One region of the Streptomyces chromofuscus genome, then DNA from elsewhere that is predicted to be linked to it. Evidence: riboswitches for the same ligand, from Rfam matches in the RefSeq annotation. Region 1 holds a riboswitch; the other holds the start of a gene.
The links. Region 1 has a riboswitch for cyclic di-AMP ahead of IPT68_RS15030 (LysM peptidoglycan-binding domain-containing protein). Riboswitches for the same ligand answer to the same signal wherever they lie in the genome.

Region 1 (6,199 bases):
GGATGGAGTTCGTACCGCAGTCGATGGCGGCCACGCGGGTCACTGGTCGTCCTCCTCGTTCGCCACGGTCACGCACGCGCCCTTGCGCCACCACTCCGGCAGCAGGGCCAGGGCCTCGTCGCCGAGCGGGTTCACACCCGGTCCGGCGGCCAGGCTGTGCGCCACGAGCACGTGCAGGCACTTCACCCGGTCCGGCATGCCGCCCGCGCTCGGGAAGCCCTTCAGCTCCTCGATCTCGTCCCGGCGCCGGACGTAGTCCTCGTGCGCGGCGCGGTAGGCGGCGGCAAGCTCCGGGTCGGTCTCCAGCCGGGCCGTCATCTCCTTCATCACGCCCTCGGCCTCCAGGGTGCCGATGGCCGACGAGGCCCGCGGGCACGTCAGGTAGTACAGCGTCGGGAAGGGCGTGCCGTCGGGCAGCCGCGGGGCCGTCTCCACGACGTCCGGCTGCCCGCACGGGCACCGGTGCGCGATCGCGCGCAGACCGCGCGGGGGCCGCCCGAGCTGCTGCTTGAAGGCCTCGACGTCCGCGTCGGTGGGCTCGGTGCGCGGGGTGGGCGGCGGGGGCGTTTCCATGACCTGTCTCTCTGTACGTATCTGAAGGGGACGTCCGGTGCGTGCACGGAGGGGACGTCCGGTACGCGCGTGCGGGGCGTCCGGGTCAGCCGTCGGCGGCGTCCGACTTGTCGACCCCGTCCCAGACGTTCGCGTACCAGGGGCGGTCGGCCGCGCCCTGGTCGGCGCGGGACTGCCTGGCCGCGTCCGGGTCGATCACGACGTAACCGGTCTCCCCCGGCATCACGTAGTGCAGCCGCTCACGGATCTGCTGCTCCGCGTACGCGTCGTCCTGCCAACGCGCCTTGAGGTCGCGCAGTTCCTCGACCCGCTCCCGGGCCTGCTCCTTCTGCCGCTGGAGGTCGGTGATCTCGGCGCGCTGGGCGACGTACTGCCTTATCGGGTAGGCGAGCGCGACGACCAGTGAGCAGACGACGAGGGCGAGCAGGGCCGCGCGGCCGGTGAGCCGGGAGCGGCGGGCCTGGCGGCGGGTCTGCGAGCGGTAGACGCGCGCCGCGGTCTGCTCACCGAGCAGCCGGATCCTGGTCGCGGTGGAGAAACGGTCGCGTTCCTTCACGGCCATCTGGCTCTCGCCTCCCCATGCCTGCGTGTGCACACGCGCGTACGTCCCCGCACACGGTACGGGACCGGGTGCGGGGACGTACGTACGACGCTTCCTACGAGGGCGTCACTCGGCCGTCGAAGGCGCTTTGGCCCTTCGCAGGAGTTCAGCCCTCGAAGGCGCTCAGCCCTTGAAGCGCGGGAAGGCGCTGCGGCCGGCGTACACCGCGGCGTCGTCGAGGATCTCCTCGATGCGCAGCAGCTGGTTGTACTTGGCGACGCGCTCGGAGCGGGCCGGGGCGCCGGTCTTGATCTGGCCGCAGTTGGTGGCGACGGCGAGGTCGGCGATGGTGACGTCCTCGGTCTCGCCGGAGCGGTGGGACATCATGCACTTGAAGCCGTTGCGCTGGGCCAGCTCCACGGCGTCCAGGGTCTCGGTCAGCGAGCCGATCTGGTTGACCTTGACGAGCAGCGCGTTGCCCGCGCCCTCCTCGATGCCCCGGGCCAGACGCTCCGGGTTGGTGACGAACAGGTCGTCGCCGACGAGCTGGACCTTGTCACCGAGCTTGGCGGTGATGGTCTTCCAGCCCTCCCAGTCGTCCTCGAACAGCGGGTCCTCGATGGAGACCAGCGGGTACGCCGCGACCAGCTCGGCGTAGTACTCGGTCATCTCGGCGGCCGAGCGCTCCTTGCCCTCGAAGACGTAGGAGCCGTCCTTGTAGAACTCGGACGCGGCCACGTCGAGGGCGAGGGCGATCTGCTCGCCGGGGGCGTAGCCGGCCTCCTTGATGGCCTCGAGGATGAGGTCGAGGGCCTCGCGGTTGGAGCCGAGGTTGGGGGCGAAGCCGCCCTCGTCGCCGAGGCCGGTGGACAGGCCCTTGTTCTTCAGGACCTTCTTCAGGGTGTGGTAGACCTCGGCGCCCCAGCGCAGCGCCTCGGAGAAGGACTCCGCGCCGATCGGGGCGATCATGAACTCCTGGATGTCCACGTTGGAGTCGGCGTGCGAGCCGCCGTTCAGGATGTTCATCATCGGCACCGGCAGCAGGTGCGCGTTCGGGCCGCCCAGGTAGCGGAACAGCGGCAGGTCGCTGGCCTCGGAGGCGGCGTGGGCGACGGCGAGCGAGACGCCGAGGATGGCGTTGGCGCCGAGGGAGCCCTTGTTGTCGGTGGCGTCCAGGTCGAACATCGCCTGGTCGATCAGGCGCTGCTCGGTGGCGTCGTAGCCGACCAGCTCAGGGCCGATCTGCTCGATGACGGCGAGGACGGCCTTCTCGACGCCCTTGCCGAGGTAGCGGTTGGGGTCGCCGTCGCGGAGCTCGATGGCCTCGAAGGCGCCGGTGGAAGCGCCGGACGGAACGGCGGCACGACCCGTGCTGCCGTCGTCGAGGCCGACCTCGACCTCGACCGTGGGGTTGCCTCGGGAGTCCAGGATTTCCCGGGCTACGACGACGTCGATGGACGGCACGAGCATCTCCTTCGTGGATGTGACGCGGTTTAGCAGGACCGCAGCGGCTCTGCGAGACGAGCCTAACCGGCTCCGTGCGATCGGCCAGCCGGTCGCCCACCTCATGGACGGAACCGAGAGTAAATTGTTTCCGAACGGAACAAAGACGGGGTCACAAGTGGGCGGCACGAAGAGGTGATGGGGAGGGCGGGCGTCGGTGGTGAGGGGCGCCGACGGTGGGGGCGTCGACCGCGGCGGCGACGGGGTGGGGCGTCGGCGGGAGGCGCATGTGGCGGCGGGAGATGCCGGTGGCGGCGGAGGGCGTCGGTGGAGGAGGAGGCGTCGGCAGGAGACGCCGGTGGGGGCGCGGAGGGCGTCGGGCGGGGGCAGCGGGCTCCGGCGGATGACGCCGGTGGGCGCAAGAGGCGCCGATTGACGGCAGAGGACGCCGACGGGCGCAAGACGCGCCGGTGGCGACAGAGGCCGCCAACGGGCGCAGAGGCATCGGTGACGGCAGAGGCTTCGACGGGAGACGTCAGGTGGCGGCGAAGGGCCTCGGCGACGACAGCAGGCTTCGACGGAGACCTGAGCGGGCGCGTAGCGGACGAGTGAGCCGGTGACGCGAAAAGCCCCGCCCCGGCGCGTGCGGGGGAACACGCACCGGGGCGGGGGACCCGTGGGGACGGGGGGTAGCCCTCACGGGAGCCTCTCGGGGCCTCCAGCATGGCGGCCCCTCATGTGAGGGCGCTGTGGGTCTGCTGCGAAACCCCTCTTACTTCAGGTGCAGCTGCTGACCCGGGAAGATGAGGTCGGCGTCGTCGACGATGTCCTTGTTCAGCTGGAACAGCTTCTCCCAGCCGCCCTCGACGTCGTGCTCGGCGGCGATGGTGCTGAGGGTGTCGCCCTCGACGACCTTGTACTCGCCGTCGCCCTTCTCGACCTTCTGACCGGTCGGCGTGGTGACCGTCTCCTTGGCGGCCGGGCGCTCCTGCGAACGGGAGGCCGACTGCTGCTCGGTCGCACGCGTGCTGGTCTCGGCGCTCTGCTCGGTGCTCTGCGAGGAGCCGCTGTCGGTGGAGCCGCCGCCGGTGTAGGTGGCGTTCGACAGGCCCGTGCCGCAGACCGGCCAGGCGCCCTTGCCCTGACCCGCGAGCACCTTCTCGGCGATCTGGATCTGCTGCTCCTTGGAGGCCTGGTCGGCCGTGGCGGCGTACTGGGTACCGCCGTACGCGGCCCACGTCGAGGCGGAGAACTGCAGACCGCCGTAGTAGCCGTTACCGGTGTTGATGGACCAGTTGCCGCCGGACTCGCACTGGGCGACGGCGTCCCACTCGGCGGCGGTCGCGGCGGAGGCGCTGCCGGCCGCCATCAGCGGCGCGGCGACGGCGGCGGCGCCGGTGACGCCGACGGCGGCGATGGCGCGAACGGTCTTGGACGGACGACGGTGCTTGCCCTTGCCGGAAAACAGCATGGTTGGGTCCCCTCACCGACGCCTGCGAGGTGAGCTGTCGGGTTCGGGCCGGTTGAGTTGCCCGGCCACACCTCCGTGGGAGGCGCGGCTTCACCCCGAGCCGGTTCCGGCGCTGAGTCTCCTCAACTGCCGGACCCGGCACTTACCTTGGGTCCCCCGCTCCTGCCTACGGCGCTTGACGCGACGACTGTTCCCGGGCGGCCGCTGGCAGGATTCGGCGTTACGGCTGCCGGGGCTCGCATTGGCGAGCGGTCATGACCGTAGACAGGCGATCGGCGGAATTTCAAAGACGATCAGGGCTTCTGAGACTCATCCCACACTTTCGCCAAACCGGACATTCGGCTCGAAGTGTGACGTGAACTCCCGCTGCTCCCGGGCCGTTTCCGAGCCGCCCTCCGGCTCGCCCTCTGGTCTACTTTCCGCCCGTTTCGCCCCTTACCTCCAGCGTCTGACCGGGCCGGATGAGGTCGGGGTCGGTGCCGAGGGAGTCCTTGTTCCCGGCGTAGAGCGCGGACCATCCGCCGTGCACGCCAAGGGAGTCGGCGATCCCCGAGAGACTGTCGCCCTCCTGGACCGTGTACGAACCGCCGGCGGCCGCACGGGGGGTGGCACCGTCACGCGAGGCGTGCCGCCCGGTCGATTCGGCGCCCCGGCCGCCGGCCGGCTCCTCGTTCGCACTGCTCCCGCGGTGCTTGCCGGTGCCGAGGGAGCCCGTGTCGGTGAGGCTGGACCTGTTCGGCGTGCTCCACGACAGCCCTGAAGACGGCGAGCTTTTCGGGGATTTGCCCGATTCCGTCGGCGATTGACCCGCCCCGGGCGATTCGGCGGAACCGGAGGAGGGGATGGAGTGGGAAGGCCTGGAGGTGATGGAGCCGGCGGAAGGGGTGGATTTGGCGGATTCGCCGGAATCAGTGGATGTGGCGGAATCCGTGGGCCTATTGGACTTGTTGGATCCATTCGAGCCGTTCGAACCGCTGGAGCGGCCCGACGCGCCGTCGATGTCGCCGGAGCGGGCGCCACCGGATGAATGGGACAAGCCAAGCGAGTTGGACAGACTTCCCGAACCGCCCGATATCGTACCCACCGGCGTACTCGACGCGTCACCGGCCACGCCCGTGTCGACCACAGCCGCCTCGGAGTCGGTGTCGAGCCCCACGAGCGGACCGCAGGTCGCCCACGCGCCGACACCCTGGTCCGCGAGGACCTTCTCGGCCACGGCGATCTGCTGCGAACGGCTGGCCTGGTCCGCTCTCGCCGCGTAGGTGAGGCCGCCGTACTTCTCCCAGTCGTCCTGGGAGAGTTGCAGCCCGCCGTAGTACCCGTTGCCCGTGTCGGCGCTCCAGGAGCCGCCGGTCTCGCACTCGGCGACCCGGTCCCAGGTCGTCCCGCTGGCCGCGCTCGCGCCGGTGGCGCCGAGAAGGGGGATGGCGATGGCGGAGCCGGTCACCCCGGCCGCGACGACAAGGGCGGGCGCCTGGCGGGGGCGACGGTGACGACCGTTCCCGGAAAGCATGCGGGGACCTTTCGCAAGACAACAGGGACCAGCGCGGCGGCCGATGACAGCCGTCACGCTGATGGCGTGAACGTATCGGCAGTCGATCACTTGTCACAAGTTAATGCCGCACAGATCACGTGAACATCACAGAGTTGAACGCGTGTCACGTTCGCGCTGGTGCCGCCCTCTTGACCGTCGGATGGTACCTCCGGCCTGTACCGCCCGCTTGTACCGCCCGGCTACGGAACGGGCGTGAACTCCACCGGCAGTGTTCGCAGACCCCGCATGATGAGCCCGCCACGCCAGCGCAGTTCCGCCGGATCCACCGCGAGTCTCAGGTCCGGGAGGCGGGTGAGAAGGGTGGCCAGCGCGGTCTGGCCCTCCAGCCGGGCGAGGGGCGCGCCGAGGCAGTAGTGGATGCCGTGGCCGTAGCCCAGGTGCTGGTTGTCGCGGCGGGCGAGGTCGAGGGTGTCCGGGTCCGCGAACCGCTCCGGGTCCCGGTCGGCGGCGGCGAGCACGACGAGGACGGGGTCGCCGGGTGCGATGTCCTGTCCGCCGATGGTGAGCGGCTGCGTGGCGAACCGCCAGGTGGCGAGTTCCACGGGGCCGTCGTAGCGCAGGAGTTCCTCGACGCCGGTCTCCAGCAGGGCGCGTTCGCCGCGGGCGAGGGACTGCT
Region 2 (6,199 bases), 510 kb from region 1:
CTCCCCGGCGGCCATGCTCGGCACGCTGCGCGGCAGCGCGAGCGGCGACACCCGCTCCGGGCGCCCCGCGCTGAGGTGGCCGAACTCGGTGACGTACGTGCTCAGGCTGTTCGAGCCGACCCCGAGGACGACCCCCACCCGCTCGCCCCGCCAGGTCAGCGGATCGAGCCCGGCGTCGGCGACCGCCCGCCGGGCGGCGACCAGGGCGAACCGCAGGAAGCCGTCCATGCGCCGGGCGAGCGGACGTCCGAGCTCCCGTTCGGCGTCCAGCCCGGTCACCTGGCACGAGAAGTCGACAGGCAGGCCGGCGAGTTCGGGATCCGGGGCGGCCAGCGAGCGGCCCCGGCACAGGGCCGACCAGTTGTCCCCGGCGGTCAGCCCGGCGGGTGTCACCAGGCCGAGCCCGGTGACCGCGACGTCAGGCCGCATCGCGGAAGGCCCGGGCGGCGTCACCGAGGGTGGAGGCGGGGGAGAGGTCCAGCGCCTCGTCGGGCAGCACGATGCCGAACTCCTCCTCGGCGGCCACGACCAGCTCCATCAGGGACAGCGAGTCCATGCCGATGCTCGCGAAGGTCACGTCGGGCGTCAGCCGGTCCCGGTCCACCCGCACTTCCAAGTGGTGGGTGATCAGCTCGACCAGCCGCTCGGGCAACTCGGTCCGTTCCGTGGCCTGGGTCATACGGTGGTCTCCTGTTCGGTCTGCGGTCGGTGCGGCACCAACGGGGCCACCGCTCGCGTTCCTGCGCTGGTGGGGTCCGCGGACGCGCGACGGCCCGCGCCCTCGGCCGCCCCCAGCTGGGATGAACGCGCGAGAACGGGTGGCCGGCTACCCGTCAATCGGGTGGTCCCCGGCCCCCGTACCCGGCCCCCGTAGCCGGCGTCCGGCCGGAAACCGCCTGCTCAGCGGGGGTCGGGGGAAACCGTGGCGCGTCGGGCCCCGCGCATGCCGTACACTGGTGTCATACCGACGCGGGGTGGAGCAGCTCGGTAGCTCGCTGGGCTCATAACCCAGAGGTCGCAGGTTCAAATCCTGTCCCCGCTACTGAAGGCCCGGGGCCGGAATCCAGATCATGGGTTCCGGCCCCGAGTCGTTTCCGGTCCTCGCCCTCTCCTCTCACTCTCTCCCCTCATCCGGTCGGCCCATCCGGGCTGGTCCCGCGCGCCCACTGCGGGAACGCTGGACAGGTGCGGTGACCGTCGTGGTGGGAGAGGACAGTGCGGCCTGCGGAGGCAGAAGGAGAGCGGCCGTACCCCGGAGCCGGCGGCGGGCTCCCCGAGGGCGGGGCTCCCGGCTCGGGTCGCCCCCGTGACTCCCCCGCGCTCGCGCGCCCCGAGCCGCCCGAGCCGCCCACCGAGGAACGGCCGGTCTTCTTCGCCCGCACCTTCGTCCGCGCCCTCCCCGCCCTGCTCGTCGTCATCGGCGGCTGCTACGACTACCTCACCCCCCGCGGTTTCAGCGCCGCCCCGCTGTTCACCGCCGCCCCGCTGATCGCCGCACCGCTTCTTTCCCGCCGGGCCACGCTTCTCATCGGCGTCGCCGCCGTCGCCGTGGGCATGGCGGTGGACATCCGGTACGGCGACCTCCTCCAGGTCGAGGCGCTCACCGAGCAGGTCACCGTGGTGACGGTCGCCGCCCTCGCCCTGCTGATCAACGGGCTCGTCCGGCGCAGCCACGCCCGTCTCCATTCGGCCTGGGAGATCGCCGAGGCCGCCCAGCTGGCGGTACTGCCGGAGCCGATGGAGCGGATCGGCGGCTTCGAGGTCGCCGCGCGCTACGAGGCCGCGCAGGCGGATGCCTTCATCGGCGGCGATCTGTACGCGGTGCAGGACAGCCGGTACGGCGTACGGCTCGTGGTGGGGGACGTGCGCGGCAAGGGCATGGGGGCGGTGGCGGCGGTCGCCGTGGTCGTCGGGGCGTTCCGGGAGGCCGCCGAGCACGAGGCGACGCTGGAGGCGGTGGCGCGGCGGCTGGAGCGGGCGCTGACGCGCGAGGGCACGCGACGGGACGCGATCGACGCCTTCGAGGGGTTCACCACCGCCGTACTCGCCGAGATCCCGCACGAGGACGGTGTCGTCCGCATCCTCAACCGCGGCCATCCGCCGCCGCTGATGCTCTACGCCGACGGCACGGTGCGCCCGCTGCCCGCCCGGCAGGCGGCGCTGCCGCTCGGCATGGGTGAGCTGGCCTCCTGGCCGGACCGCGCGGAGGAGTCCCGCTTCCCGGGCGGCGCGACGCTGCTGCTGTACACGGACGGCTTGTCCGAGGCGCGGGACGCCCGGGGCGTCTTCTACGACCCGGCGGCCCGGCTGGCCGGCCGGACCTTCGGCGGGCCCGCCGAACTGCTCTGCGCGGTGGCCGAAGACGTTCGCCGGCACAGCGAGGGCGGCACCACCGACGACATGGCTCTGCTCGCCGTCCGGCGACCGTCACCAGGGGTGATGGAACAAACGCCCTCCGCATGACAACTGACATGCAGTCAGAAATGGGTACGGTCCTGACCGGAGGTCAACTCGCCCGATTTTCGTCGTTGATGGCCCGTACGTCCTGGCGGAAAACCTTAATGATCAAGTGGAACGGCTTGGAAATCAGGCCCTGGTTCTATTAACGTCCGATAACGCAGCGCGGTCGTCCCAGCCGTCACAAGAGGCGGCTCCGTGCGCACGCGCCGAATCCCGCGCGAGGCCCTTACCGGCCGCACAAGGGAACCGGGGAACCACCACCTTGGGGTGAATCGGGCGTATGCCGCCGTAGTGGTACGGCTGGTTTACGCGCGTAGGAGACCTTCCTGCTCCGAACCCGTCAGCTAACCCGGTAGGCGAGAAGGAAGGAAAGGAGTACGCCCACGTGGCGTCCAACCGGCCTGCCCCACAAGCCCCGTTCGTGCCTGGCCAGCGCGCCGCCGACAGCACCGACACGTTCGTCTACGGCGCGCAGCGCACCGACGAGGGCCCGTGGGAGGAGTGGAATCCCACTGCGGAGACCATCCGCCCCGTACGCGGTCGGCACCGTGTCAGCAAGCAGCGCGGCGGTGGACTCGCCCGCAGCTCCACCGTTCTCGGCGTCGGCGTCATAGCCGCGGTCGGCGCGGGCGGCATGGCCAGTGCGAACGCGGGCAAGCCGCCGGTGTCGATCTCCATGCCCGACCTGCCCTCCGTCGGCGCGCTGATGTCCGACGACGAGGACGCAGACTCCACCGAGCCCCAGCTCGCGAGTGCCCCGCTCAGCAGCCTCGGCGCGACCCCCGCGGAGACCGCGGAGGGCACCACCGACGCCGGTGAGGCGTTGCGTGCCCGCATCATCGCGCAGGCCGAGCAGCAGCAGGAGCAGGTCGAGAGCAAGGCCGCAGCGGAGGCCGCGGCCGCCGCCGAGAAGGCCGCCGCCGAGGCCGCGGCCAAGGCGGAGAAGGAGGCCGAGGAGAAGGCCGCCGCCGCCAAGGCCCTCGCCGAGGAGGAGGCCCGCAAGAAGGCCGAGGCCGAGCGGCTCGCCGCCCTGGCCAGGCAGTACGCGCTGCCGACCTCCTCGTACACCATCACCTCCACCTTCGGCCAGGCCGGCGCCCTGTGGTCGTCCGGTTACCACACGGGCCTCGACTTCGCCGCGCCCACGGGCACCCCGATCAAGGCGGTGCACAGCGGCACCATCACCGAGGCGGGCTGGAACGGGTCGTACGGCTACAAGACCGTGCTGACCCTCGACGACGGCACCGAGATCTGGTACGCCCACCAGTCGTCGATCGGCGTCAGCGTCGGCCAGAAGGTCACCACGGGCGAGGTCATCGGCCGCGTGGGCGCGACCGGCAACGTGACCGGCGCGCACCTGCACCTGGAGGTGCACACCGGCGGCGGCGGACTCGACCCGCTGGCCTGGCTGCAGAGCAAGGGCCTCACCCCTTAAGGAACGCGTTCCCCCTCCAACCCCGGCGGTCCTGACGGCAACCCCCCGACGTCAGGGCTGCCGGTTTCGGCTGTCCGCGGCCCTCTGGTGTCCTACGTGGTGTCCTACGACCGGCAGTCCTACGACCGGTACGGGTTGTACACCGGGTAGGGCGCCGTCGGCCCGTGCGCCGGCGCCCAGCCGTACACCGGCGGCATCATCGCCGGCATCGGCGGGGCGGTCACGCGTGCCGCGTACTCCAGGGCCGGCCGGGCGATCTCACGGCGGTTCCACAGTTCCCTCAGCAGCTCGCGTTCCCGCACGACGAAGTCGGTCCGGGCCCGGCCGCGGCGGCCCCGGTGCCGCAGGAAGGCCAGGGACGTGGCGTACGCCTCGTACTGCGCGACGGCCCGCGCGGCCGGTTTGCCGAGGTGGTGGCCGGCGTACTCGCGGGCCAGGCGGCGGGCCCGCATCGAGCCGAGGGCGAACGGTTCGGCGGGCGAGAGCCAGCCGGCGACGACGTAGGCGGGCAGCTCCTCGCGGACGGTCCGCAGCTCCCGCTGCCGCGTCCAGACCACCAGCCAGGTCAGCAGGCCGAACGCGGGGACCATGAAGCCGCCGTACACCGCGAAGAAGCCGAAGTCGCCGAAGGTCGCCGAGCCGTTCCACAAGGCGTGCATGCCCATCGCGAGCAGCAGCCCGGCCGGCGGCAGCAGGATCCGGCGCAGCCGCTGGCGTTCCCCGGCGAGCGCGGCGATGCCGAAGGCGATGCCGGTGAACACGGTGAACAGGGGGTGCGCGAACGGCGACATGACGACCCGCACGAAGAAGGTAGCGGCGGTCACGGAGGCGATCCCGCTGTGGCCGGCCAGCTGGTCGGTGCCGAAGGCGGTGCCGAGGTAGAGGATGTTCTCGGTGAAGGCGAAGCCGGTGGCGGTGACGCCGGCTATGACGACGCCGTCGAGGATCCCGGTGAAGTCGCGGCGCCGGAAGAGGAAGAGCAGCAGGATCGCGGCCGCCTTCGCGGACTCCTCGACGACCGGGGCTATGACCGTGGCGCCCCAGGTGTCGGCGCTGGTCGGGTCGGCGGTCGCGGTCGCTATCCACTGGGTGGCGAAGCTGTTCGCGACGATGGCTATCAGCGCCGCCGCGCACGCTCCCCAGGCGAAGGCGAAGACCAGGTTCCGCCAGGGCCCGGGCTCGACCCGGTCCAGCCACCGGAAGGCGGCTGTCAGCAGCGGCACGGGGAGGACCGCGAGGCCGAGGCCGACCAGGAAGCCCTCGGTGCCGGTCTGCTCGCGGACCAGGGCGAGGATCACCAGGCCGGACAGGGCGAGCAGCGTGCTCAGCGCGCCGTACCGCACCCACCGCTTCTGCCACCAGTGCGCGTGCAGCAGGGGGCGGCCGCCGGGAACGCCGGGGTTCGTCGGATACGGGGGACTGATCGCCACGGCATTGACCCTAACGAGGGGAGAGTCGAACGAGGGAAGGGTTTTACGGCCGACCGTCGCGCGGACGCTGGTCCTTCACCGCCGGTCCGCGCGCCGGTCGTCGTGCGGTACACGGCGGAAGAGCAGGTCGTTCACCTCATGACCCTTGTCCAGCCCCTGCCCCTCGAAACGGGTGAGCGGGCGGAAGTCGGGGCGCGGGGCGAAGCCTCCGTCGGGCCGGGTGTTCTCGAAGTCGGTGTGCGCGGTGAGCACCTCGAGCATCTGCTCGGCGTACGGCACCCAGTCGGTCGCGCAGTGCAGGATCCCGCCGGGCCTGAGGCGGCTCGCGGCGAGGGTGAGGAAGTCCGGCTGGATCAGCCGCCGCTTGTGGTGCCGCTTCTTGGGCCAGGGGTCGGGGAAGAAGACGCGCAGCCCGTCGAGGGAGTCGGGGGTGAGCATCTCGCGCAGCAGGATGATGGCGTCGCCGTTGGCCACCCGGACGTTGCCGAGGCCGGCCTGGTCGGCGAGGTTGAGCAGGTTGCCCTGGCCGGGGGTGTGGACGTCCACGGCGAGGATGTTGGTGTCCGGGTCGGCGGCGGCCATCCGCGCGGTGGCCTCGCCCATGCCGAAGCCGATCTCCAGCACGACGGGGTGGTCGTTGCCGAACAGCTCGGCGAGATCCAGGACCCGCCGCCCGTCGATGTCCAGACCCCACTTGGGCCACAGCCGCTGCAACGCGTCCGCCTGCCCCGCTGTCACCCGGCTCCGCCGCGGCTGGAAACTCCGGATCCGCCGCTCGAAGTGCGAACCGGCGGGGTCGGCCTTGGGGCCGTCGGGAAAGCGCGGCTCACCCTTGGCCCGATGCCGACGGACGGCGCTGTCACGGGTCGGGTGG

Region 2: another riboswitch for cyclic di-AMP. It lies ahead of IPT68_RS17390 (M23 family metallopeptidase); the one in region 1 lies ahead of IPT68_RS15030 (LysM peptidoglycan-binding domain-containing protein).

Annotation. Positions count from the first base shown of each region.
Region 1 is NZ_CP063374.1:3,355,702-3,361,900, forward strand. It holds gene IPT68_RS15010 (Ppx/GppA phosphatase family protein) at 1-43, opposite strand, end outside; gene IPT68_RS15015 (DUF501 domain-containing protein) at 40-573, opposite strand; gene IPT68_RS15020 (FtsB family cell division protein) at 659-1,135, opposite strand; gene eno (phosphopyruvate hydratase) at 1,298-2,578, opposite strand; gene IPT68_RS15030 (LysM peptidoglycan-binding domain-containing protein) at 3,330-4,028, opposite strand; cyclic di-AMP (ydaO/yuaA leader) riboswitch at 4,033-4,212, opposite strand; gene IPT68_RS15035 (LysM peptidoglycan-binding domain-containing protein) at 4,441-5,541, opposite strand; gene IPT68_RS15040 (cytochrome P450 family protein) at 5,763-6,199, opposite strand, start outside.
Region 2 is NZ_CP063374.1:3,862,280-3,868,478, reverse strand. It holds gene IPT68_RS17410 (beta-ketoacyl-[acyl-carrier-protein] synthase family protein) at 1-429, opposite strand, end outside; gene IPT68_RS17405 (phosphopantetheine-binding protein) at 419-679, opposite strand; tRNA gene IPT68_RS17400 (tRNA-Met) at 969-1,042, shown strand; gene IPT68_RS17395 (PP2C family protein-serine/threonine phosphatase) at 1,216-2,463, shown strand; cyclic di-AMP (ydaO/yuaA leader) riboswitch at 2,655-2,834, shown strand; gene IPT68_RS17390 (M23 family metallopeptidase) at 2,846-3,895, shown strand; gene IPT68_RS17385 (PrsW family intramembrane metalloprotease) at 4,015-5,325, opposite strand; gene trmB (tRNA (guanosine(46)-N7)-methyltransferase TrmB) at 5,401-6,199, opposite strand, start outside.